3 regions of the Pantoea sp. X-Soil-ISGK-275 genome follow, and region 1 is predicted to be linked to each of the others. Evidence: predicted binding sites of a transcription regulator. Region 1 holds the regulator's gene; each other region holds the start of a gene.
What was found. The regulator ArgR, encoded in region 1, controls arginine synthesis, uptake and breakdown. The targets are predictions, from matches to a motif close to ANTGAATAAAAATACANT.

Region 1 (3,250 bases):
TGCGGCGGAGATGGGACATCGCATGCCGCTGCGCCATGAACTGCATCAGCTGATTCTGCGCGGCTTTGAGGAGCACGGCATTGAGATGCCATTCCCGCCGTTCCAGGTACGCATGGAGACGCTAGGAAAACAAAATCCTGCCAGCAACGGCGCGCCCGCCAATAAGACCTTCAAATCTGGCGGCTTATAAAAACAAAACGCCCGGCAATTGCCGGGCGTTTTTTATTGCAGCTCAGAGCCGATCACTTCACAAACTCTTCGCCCTGCGCGATATCTTTCTTCAGCGTTTCCAACATGCCGTTCAGCGCCTGCTGTTCAAAGGCACTCAGCGTACCCAGCGGACGGCGCTCAACAATACCGTTTTTGCCCAGCAGCAGCGGCTGCGAGAAGAAGCGGGCATATTCGCCATCGCCTTCCACATATGCGCACTCCACGACGTTGGCTTCACCTTGCATGGCGCGAATCAATGACAGGCCAAAACGGGCCGCCGCTTGTCCCATCGACAGCGTTGCCGATCCGCCACCGGCTTTGGCTTCCACCACTTCGGTGCCCGCGTTCTGAATACGTTTGGTGAGATCCGCCACTTCCTGCTCGCTGAAGCTCACGCCTTTTACCTGCGACAGCAGCGGCAGAATGGTTACGCCTGAATGCCCGCCCACCACCGGCACTTCAATCTCATTAGGCTGCTTGCCTTTCAGCGCCGCGACAAAGGTATTAGCGCGGATGATATCGAGGGTGGAAACACCAAACAGGCGATTCTTGTCATACACGCCAGCTTTCTTCAGCACTTCGGCCGCAATCGCCACCGTGGTGTTGACTGGATTGGTGATCACTCCAATCAGCGCTTTCGGCGCCGTGCTGGCAACCTGTTCAATCAGGTTACGCACGATACCGGCGTTAACGTTAAACAGGTCGGCGCGATCCATGCCCGGCTTACGTGCCACACCTGCAGAGATCAGCACCACATCGGCACCATGCAGCGCAGGCGTCGCATCTTCACCGCTAAACCCTTCCACGGTGACTGCCGTTGGGATGTGACTGAGATCGACCGCCACACCCGGCGTTACCGGGGCGATATCGTAAAGTGAGAGAGTTGAGCCTGCGGGTAATTGCGTTTTGAGCAGCAGTGCGAGCGCCTGGCCAATACCACCAGCGGCACCGAGAACGGCAACTTTCATCCTGAACTCCTTATTAAGGTGGGGCAGAGATATGCCGAAAATCCATCAGGTTACGAGTTTAATCAACTTCTCAGGCGATAGCGACTAAACCTGTCGCGCACTTAACACTACGCCGCAATCGGCTCCCGAGACATCTCCACTTCAGAAGTCGCCTGAATGATTCATTCGCAGCCAGAAGACAATGGACGGCAATGATCATCGATATTGTTGTTACCACCTCAATAATATAACAACTTTGCAACCTTCGCTTTGCGCGCCCACCCGCGATTTTGGTGCGACATCATATTCTGTTATTATGCCCGCCCCGCAGGTCATTACCGCGATTCTCTCATCAGACTTATTGCATAAAAATTCATCTAAATGCATAATAATTTATCTGCCGTGGGCCTGTTGCCCTCTGCAACCCTCTTTTAATTGGTAGCTTATGCGAAACCCATCGAAACAAGACGACTTGATTAAAGCGTTTAAAGCCTTATTGAAGGAAGAGAAATTCAGCTCCCAGGGCGAAATCGTGCAGGCGCTGCAGGAAGACGGCTTCGAGAATATCAATCAGTCCAAAGTTTCTCGCATGCTGACCAAGTTCGGCGCGGTGCGTACGCGTAACGCCAAGATGGAAATGGTTTACTGCCTGCCAGCTGAACTCGGCGTACCCACCACCACCAGCCCGCTGAAGAATCTGGTGCTGGATATCGATTACAACGATGCGTTAGTGGTGATTCACACCAGCCCGGGCGCTGCGCAGCTGATTGCGCGCCTGCTGGATTCGCTGGGTAAAGCGGAAGGGATTCTCGGCACCATCGCCGGTGATGACACCATCTTTATTACCCCTGCGCGCACCTTCTCAGTCAAACAGCTGTACGACGCGATTCTGGTTTTATTCGAACAAGAGCTATAAAACCCTGCTGCATACCGGCAGATCCTCTGCCGGTTATCTTGCCCTTCCCGCTTCATTCGTAACCAATCTGTTACAAACCCCTTGGTAAATAATAAGTTATCCATATGCTTAGCGGTTCTTTTCAGGCTAACAGATTGGTACGACCTTTGCGCCTGCTTAACCTTATGCGCTATTTTACACTGCTTTACACATCGTGCTCAGTGTCATTCCCTTCCCTCTGCGTATCAGCCAGCGAGATCAACCATGATCTTTCGCACTAAAAGATAATTTGATGTAGATCATTGTTTTTACGTCTAAATAACCATCAATGGTTAAGATCCAGGCGTTTTTTATAACTTCAGGTTCTAAAAAAGTGCCATAAGGATAAAGAATTACAACCAAACATTATTAGCTCGGTATTAATTTCCTGGGTGATTAGATCTATACTTGTTTTCGTGATGCAAATCACACGAAAGAAAAAGATAAAAATAGACGACGAGGAAAAATATCATGAACGTTAAAACTACTATCGCGACTTTGAGTATTCTCTCTGCCCTGTCATTTGGTGCTTTTGCAGCAGATTCTATTAACGCCGAACAGGCAGCGAATCTGCAACCCGCAGGCACCATTAGCGTCAGCGGCGTGGGCGGTTCTCCAATGGATATCCGTCAGCAGTTAAACGATAAAGCCGATCAGCAAGGTGCGAAAGCTTACCGCGTGATCGAAGCGAATACCGGTGACAGCTACCACGCAACCGCTGAGCTGTATAAATAAGTTACTGACTTAAGACGCAATGTGAACGGTAACCCGTTTGAGACGCGCTTGCCTCTCAGGTTGCCGACCCAATTTCAGGAGAGTGAATCATGAAAACCAAATTAGCTATCGCAGTACTGGGCCTGGCTTCTGTTCTTTCTTTTGGTGCCAGCGCCGCAAGCCTGGTTTCAAACCAACAAGCTGAACAGCTGCAATCCCTGAACCAAACCATCAGCGTGAGTGGTGTTGACGGTGACCAGACTAACGTTCGTCAGGAACTGTCACAGAAAGCTGATGCGCAGGGTGCCAGCCACTACCGCATCATTGAAAGCAATCGTGGTGATACCTTCCACGTCACTGCTGAACTCTACAAATAATCACTAATTGAACGTCCGGCGCCTTGAAGGCGCCAGGCAATAGATCGACGACCCGCCTCCCCCTTTTC
Region 2 (3,250 bases), 3.1 Mb from region 1:
GCGCATCCGGCGCGATAAAGAAGAAGCGGTTGCCATCAAACTTCGCCAGCGCCTGCGTCAGTGAATGCACGGTGCGGCCATATTTCAGATCGCCGACCATCGCCACATTCAGGTTATCGAGGCGATTTTGCGTTTCGCGGATGGTGAAGAGATCGAGCAGCGTTTGCGTCGGATGCTGGTTGGCACCGTCACCGGCGTTGAGAATCGGAATGCCGCCGGAGAATTCCGTCGCCAGACGCGCCGCGCCTTCCTGCGGATGACGCATCACGATGGCATCGACGTAAGTACCAATCACCGAAATGGTATCGGCGAGGGTTTCGCCTTTCTTGCCGAGCGAGGTATTGCTGCCATCGGCGAAGCCCACCACCGATGCGCCGAGACGATGCATCGCGGTTTCAAAAGACAAGCGCGTGCGCGTTGAAGCCTCAAAGAAGCAGCTGGCGATCACGTTGTGTTTCAGCAACTCCGGCTGGGGATTGGCTTTCAACTGGGCGGCGGTGTGCAGCACCAGCTCCAGCTCGTCGCGGTTGAGATCGTTGATGGAAATAATGTGCTTGCGATATAGCGGGTTGGCCATAGCGTTCTCCTCTGCGCTGCCGGATTGCGGACAAAAAAAAGCCCCTGCTTAAGGGGCTTTTTTTACGATCGATTGATGACGGAAAGAAACAGATGCGCCGCCCGCTGTCAGGCGTCGTTGAGCGTCAAATTGTGCGCTGCGCTGTTGCATGTTTCCTCCGGCAAATTGGGCCGCATTATACGCATTCACTGATTTGCATCAAGCAAATATCGTGCGCGAGGTAAACGTTTGCGGCGCGACCAATCATAGCTTGCCGAGTGTCGCCACCATCACCGCTTTAATGGTGTGCATGCGGTTTTCAGCCTGATCGAACACGATGCTGTGCGCCGATTCAAACACCTCATTACTCACTTCCATGCCATCCTGCAAACCGTACTGCTCGGCCATTTGCCGGCCCAGCGTGGTTTTGTCGTCATGGAAGGCCGGCAAGCAGTGCAGGAACTTCACCTGCGGGTTGCCGGTCAGTGCCAGCATCGCGCTGTTCACCTGATAAGGACGCAGCAGGGCGATGCGCTCTTCCCACACCGATTTGGCTTCGCCCATCGACACCCACACATCCGTGTAAATGAAGTCGGCACCTTGCACGCCTTCGGCGATCTCTTCGGTCAGGGTGATTTTGCCACCGGTTTGCTGCGCGACCACGCGGCATTGATCCACCAGTTCCGCTTCTGGCCAGCAGCCTTTTGGTGCCACCAAACGCAGATCCAGGCCGACCAGCGCAGCGGCTTCCAGCATGCTGTTGCCCATGTTGTTGCGCGCATCGCCGACGTAAACCAGCGTCATTGCATTCAGCGATTTGCCTGGCAGATGTTCCTGCATTGTCAGCAGATCGGCCAGCAGCTGCGTGGGATGGAATTCAGTCGTCAGGCCGTTCCACACCGGCACGCCAGCGAATTCCGCTAAGGTTTCAACCAGTTCCTGGCCGTAGCCGCGATATTGAATACCGTCATACATGCGTCCCAACACGCGCGCGGTGTCCTTCATCGACTCTTTATGGCCGATTTGGCTGCCACTTGGACCGAGATAGGTAACGTTAGCGCCCTGATCGTAAGCGGCAACTTCGAAAGAGCATCGGGTACGAGTCGAGTCTTTTTCGAAGATGAGCGCGATGTTTTTGCCTTTCAGGTATTGCGTTTCGCTGGCATTTTTCTTTGCGTGTTTTAATTCACCTGCCAGGCTCAGCAGAGAATCGATTTCGGCTGGGGTGAAATCCAGCAATCTCAGGAAATGTCTTTGATGTAGCTGACTCATACAGCGCTCCGGGTGCCCACATTAAAATGAATTAAAATTCAATCTAACCGTATGAATATGCATTTTCAACCCCAGCGTTAAGAAACTTGTTGTTTTGTGTAGTGGCGCGCGAGGCAGTGTGGGAAAATAATGGTATTCAGCCGAATATTTGAGGACACACCCATGGCATATGAAGCATTGCTGGAAGAACAGCGCGAAGAGACGCGACTGATCATTGAAGAGCTGCTGGAAGACGGCAGCGATCCAGATGCGCTTTACACTATTGAGCATCATCTCTCCTGCAACAACTTCGACTCGCTGGAGAAGGTCGCGGTTGATGCCTTCAAACTGGGCTACGAAGTGAGCGAGCCAGAAGAGCTGGAGCTGGAAGACGGTACCACCGTGATGTGTGTGGATATCCTGAGCGAAGGCGCGTTGAAGCCTGAGTTGATTGATGCGCAGGTTGAGCAACTGGTTAATCTGGCAGGCAGCTACAACGTCGATTACGACGGTTGGGGCACCTACTTTGAAGATCCTGATGCTGAAGATGAAGACGACGATGGCGAGTTCATCGACGATGAAGAAGATAACGGTGTGCGTCACTAAGCATTAATGGGCGGCGCTCGCCGCCCTGAAACGTTTCCCCGTAACACAAAAGACTGCCCATGAATTACGCTCCGCTATTAGAACCAATCTATCAATTCCTGCATTGCCGCACGCCACAAGCGTGGATTGATGAAGCGCGCAAGCCGGAAAATCTGACGTTGTTGCTCACCGATCACATGGTTTGCGAATTGAAGGCCGCGCAAACGGCGGTGTTTATCATCCGTAAATACGTGGCGGATAAGCCGAGTGGTGATGCCATTCTGGCGTGGCTCAAGCCGTATGAAGATTTTATCTACCGCGACGAGCAGGACGGTAACTTCATCAATGCCCACAAGAATCTGACCAAAAGTATTATCGTGCGCAACGAACTGCCGTGGGCCGACGATCTGGTGGAGATGATGGTGCTGCTGGTGAAAGAGGAGCTGCATCACTTCTATCAGGTGTGGGAAATCATGCAGTCGCGCGGTTTGCCGTATCGCAAAATCACCGCCAGCCGCTATGCCAAAGGGTTGATTCGCGAAATTCGCACTTACGAGCCGGAAGCGCTGGTGGATAAGCTGATTTGCGGGGCGTACATCGAAGCGCGTTCCTGCGAGCGTTTCGCCAGCCTGGCGCCGTATCTGGATGAGCAGCTGGAGAAGTTCTATATTTCGCTGCTGCGCTCAGAAGCGCGTCACTATCAGGATTACCTGAAGCTGGCGCAGCAGATTTCGCCGAAGGACATTGCGCCGCGGGTGCAGGTTTTTGGTGAAACAGAAGCGCGCTTAATCAGTGAGCCGGATGGCGAGTTACGCTTTCATAGTGGGGTGCCGGCGGTTTAGGTTTGTGCGCGCTGTC
Region 3 (3,250 bases), 290 kb from region 1:
TCCCCACGGGAATGATTTACCCACGGGCATAACATCGTCTTTTATCTAGCCACGTATCTTCCTGCACGTCAATTGCCTTAAATCTACGTAAATGTGCTGCTAAATGGCGGAAATTCAAAGAATTTGCTTGCAGCGAAGCGAGATAAGTTATTCTTATTATCAAATCCCGAACAATGACGGGGCAATTTGCTGATTTAACAGTGAAATGCCCCATCTGTTGTTCATCAATGACAAAAATGCTGCACGACTTGAGTGATAAGCGCATGAGTCGGCTTGATAAATGCGGTATCAATAAACTCATCAGGTTGGTGGGCTTGATTGATAGATCCCGGGCCTAAAACCAGCGTTGGGCACAATTGCTGGATAAAAGGCGCTTCAGTGCAATAGTTTACCACTTCGGTTGGCACGCCCAGCAGCTTCTCCACCACTTGCACCAGCTCATGATCGGCCGGGCATTCGTAGCCTGGAATCGGCGGATGCAGTTCGCCCACGGTTAATCGTCCTGGCCAGCGTGCACTCACCGGTGCCAGCGCGTCATTCAGTAAACCATCCAAATCGCTCAGGGTTAAGCCCGGCAGCGGACGAATATCCATATGCAATTCACAGCAGGCGCAAATGCGGTTGGCGGCATCGCCACCATGAATATGGCCGAAGTTCATGGTTGGATAAGGAATGGCAAACCCATCGTGGTTGTAGCGCTCTTTCAGTGTGTTACGCAGCTGCATCAGTTGGGTGATGGATTCATGCATCAGCTCAATGGCGTTGACGCCGCGTGACGGATCGCTGGAGTGGCCCGATTGTCCCTGAATACGAATCACATTCGACAGATGACCTTTGTGCGCGCGTACTGGCTTGAGCGAGGTTGGCTCGCCGATGATGGCGCAATCTGGACGCAGTTGCGTTGATTCAGAGAAATACTTCGCGCCCGCCATGGTGGTCTCTTCATCGGCGGTGGCGAGGATGTAGAGCGGCTTGCTGAGTTTGGTCACGTCAACGTTTCGCAGCGCATCCAGAATAAAGGCAAAGAAGCCTTTCATATCGGCGGTGCCCAGGCCGTACAGCTTGTTGTCGTGTTCCGTCAGCGTGAAGGGATCGCGCGTCCAGCGGCCATCATCATAGGGAACGGTGTCAGTATGACCGGCCAGTAACAGGCCGCCTGCGCCCAATCCGCTGCGCGCCAGCATGTTGAATTTATGCCGCGTGCCAGGTACCGGCTGCACTTCTACACTGAAGCCAATATCGCGGAACCAGCCGGCCAGCAAATTGATTAAAGTTTCATTACTCTGATCCAGTGCGCTATCGGTTGCGCTGATTGATGGCGTGGCAATCAACTGGCGGTAGAGTTCGATAAAAGGTGGTAATTTTGTCTTCACTGTTGACGGTCCTTGGGTTAGGATGTATCAATATTCATGCATTAATAGTGAATAAAAATACAATAACGTCGCTTGCATGTGAAGCATCAAATCTTCTGCAACCGGCATTCTGGGCAACGGGGCAAGGCCGCGACCCGATACGTGACTGTAATAAGGTATACAGCCTGATGTTGAATACGCTGATCGTTGGTGCCAGTGGTTACGCTGGCGTAGAGCTTGCCACCTACCTGAATCGCCATCCGCATATGAACATAACCGCTTTGGCGGTTTCAGCGCAAAGCCCGGATGCTGGAAAGTTATTGTCGGATTTGCATCCGCAGCTCAAAGGCATTGTCGATTTGCCGCTGCAGCCGCTGAGCGATGCCGCTGAATGGGCCGACAAAGTGGATGTGGTGTTCCTCGCCACCGCCCATGAAGTCAGCCACGATCTGGCACCTGAATTCCTCAAAGCCGGTTGCGTGGTGTTCGATCTCTCCGGCGCATTCCGCGTAAACGACGACGCTTTCTATACCCAATATTACGGTTTCAGCCATCAGCATCAGGATTGGCTGGATAAGGCGGTTTACGGCCTGGCCGAATGGCAGCACGACAAAATTAAAGATGCGGAGCTGGTTGCGGTGCCGGGTTGCTACCCAACCGCCGCCCAGCTTTCGCTGAAGCCGCTGATCGCAGCGGGCCTGCTTAGCGACGCACAGTGGCCAGTGATCAATGCCACCAGTGGCGTGAGCGGTGCAGGGCGCAAAGCCAACGTTGGCACCAGCTTCTGTGAAGTGAGCTTGCAGCCGTACGGCCTGTTTAATCACCGTCATCATCCGGAAATCGTGGCACATCTCGGTACGCCGGTGATCTTTACGCCACATCTGGGCAGCTTCCCGCGCGGTATTTTGTCGACCACGACCTGCCGCCTGAAAGCGGGCGTGACGCAACAGGATGTGGCGGATGCCTTCCATAATGCATACCACGACAAACCGCTGGTGCGCGTGTATGACAAAGGCGTACCGGCGCTGAAAGCGGTGGTCGGTTTGCCGTTCTGCGACATCGGCTTCGCCATGCAAGGCGAGCACCTGATTGTGGTGGCTGCCGAAGATAACCTGCTGAAAGGCGCCTCATCGCAGGCGGTTCAGTGTTTGAACATTCGTTTCGGCTTCCCCGAAACGCTGTCTTTGATTTAACGAACGGATAACGCAATGAATCCATTGATCATTAAACTGGGTGGCGTGCTGCTGGATAGCGAAGAAGCGCTGGCCCGTCTGTTTGATGCCCTGCTGGCGTACCGCAATGAACATCAGCGTCCGCTGATCATTGTGCACGGCGGTGGTTGCGTGGTGGACGAGCTGATGAAGAAGCTCGCGCTGCCGGTGAAAAAGAAGAACGGTTTGCGCGTGACGCCAGCCGATCAGATTGACATTATTACCGGTGCATTAGCCGGTACCGCCAACAAAACACTGCTGGCGTGGGCGAAGAAATACGGCATCGGCGCAGTCGGTTTGTGCCTCGGCGATGCCGGTTTGGTTAATGTGGCGCAGTTCGATGAAGAGCTGGGACACGTTGGCAACGCGACGCCTGGCAATCCGGCGCTGGTGAACACGCTGCTGGCGGCGGGCTACATGCCAGTGATCAGCTCGATTGGCATCACCGACGGCGGCGAGTTGATGAACGTCAACGCTGACCAGGCGGCGACTGCGCTGGCGGCGACCGTCGGTGCCGATTTAGTGTTGTTGTCTGACGTTAGCGGCATTCTCGACGGCAAAGGTCAGCGCATCGAAGAGATGACCGCCGCGAAAGCGGAACAGCTGATTGCGCAGGGCATCATCACCGATGGCATGATCGTGAAAGTGAACGCGGCGCTTGATGCCGCCCGCACGCTCGGTCGCCCG

Region 2: a site for ArgR is predicted at 1,854-1,871, ahead of argF (ornithine carbamoyltransferase). Genes of this name have one in related genera too.
Region 3: a site for ArgR is predicted at 1,420-1,437, ahead of argC (N-acetyl-gamma-glutamyl-phosphate reductase). Genes of this name have one in related genera too.

The regions. Positions count from the first base shown of each region.
Region 1 is NZ_AP035976.1:3,762,793-3,766,042, forward strand. It holds gene mscM (miniconductance mechanosensitive channel MscM) at 1-190, shown strand, start outside; gene mdh (malate dehydrogenase) at 243-1,178, opposite strand; gene argR (transcriptional regulator ArgR) at 1,603-2,073, shown strand; gene yhcN (peroxide/acid stress response protein YhcN) at 2,563-2,826, shown strand; gene AC6I8A_RS17425 (YdgH/BhsA/McbA-like domain containing protein) at 2,916-3,182, shown strand.
Region 2 is NZ_AP035976.1:690,662-693,911, forward strand. It holds gene pyrB (aspartate carbamoyltransferase) at 1-577, opposite strand, end outside; gene argF (ornithine carbamoyltransferase) at 821-1,828, opposite strand; gene rraB (ribonuclease E inhibitor RraB) at 1,991-2,413, shown strand; gene miaE (tRNA isopentenyl-2-thiomethyl-A-37 hydroxylase MiaE) at 2,473-3,234, shown strand.
Region 3 is NZ_AP035976.1:4,049,143-4,052,392, reverse strand. It holds gene argE (acetylornithine deacetylase) at 225-1,373, opposite strand; gene argC (N-acetyl-gamma-glutamyl-phosphate reductase) at 1,541-2,545, shown strand; gene argB (acetylglutamate kinase) at 2,561-3,250, shown strand, end outside.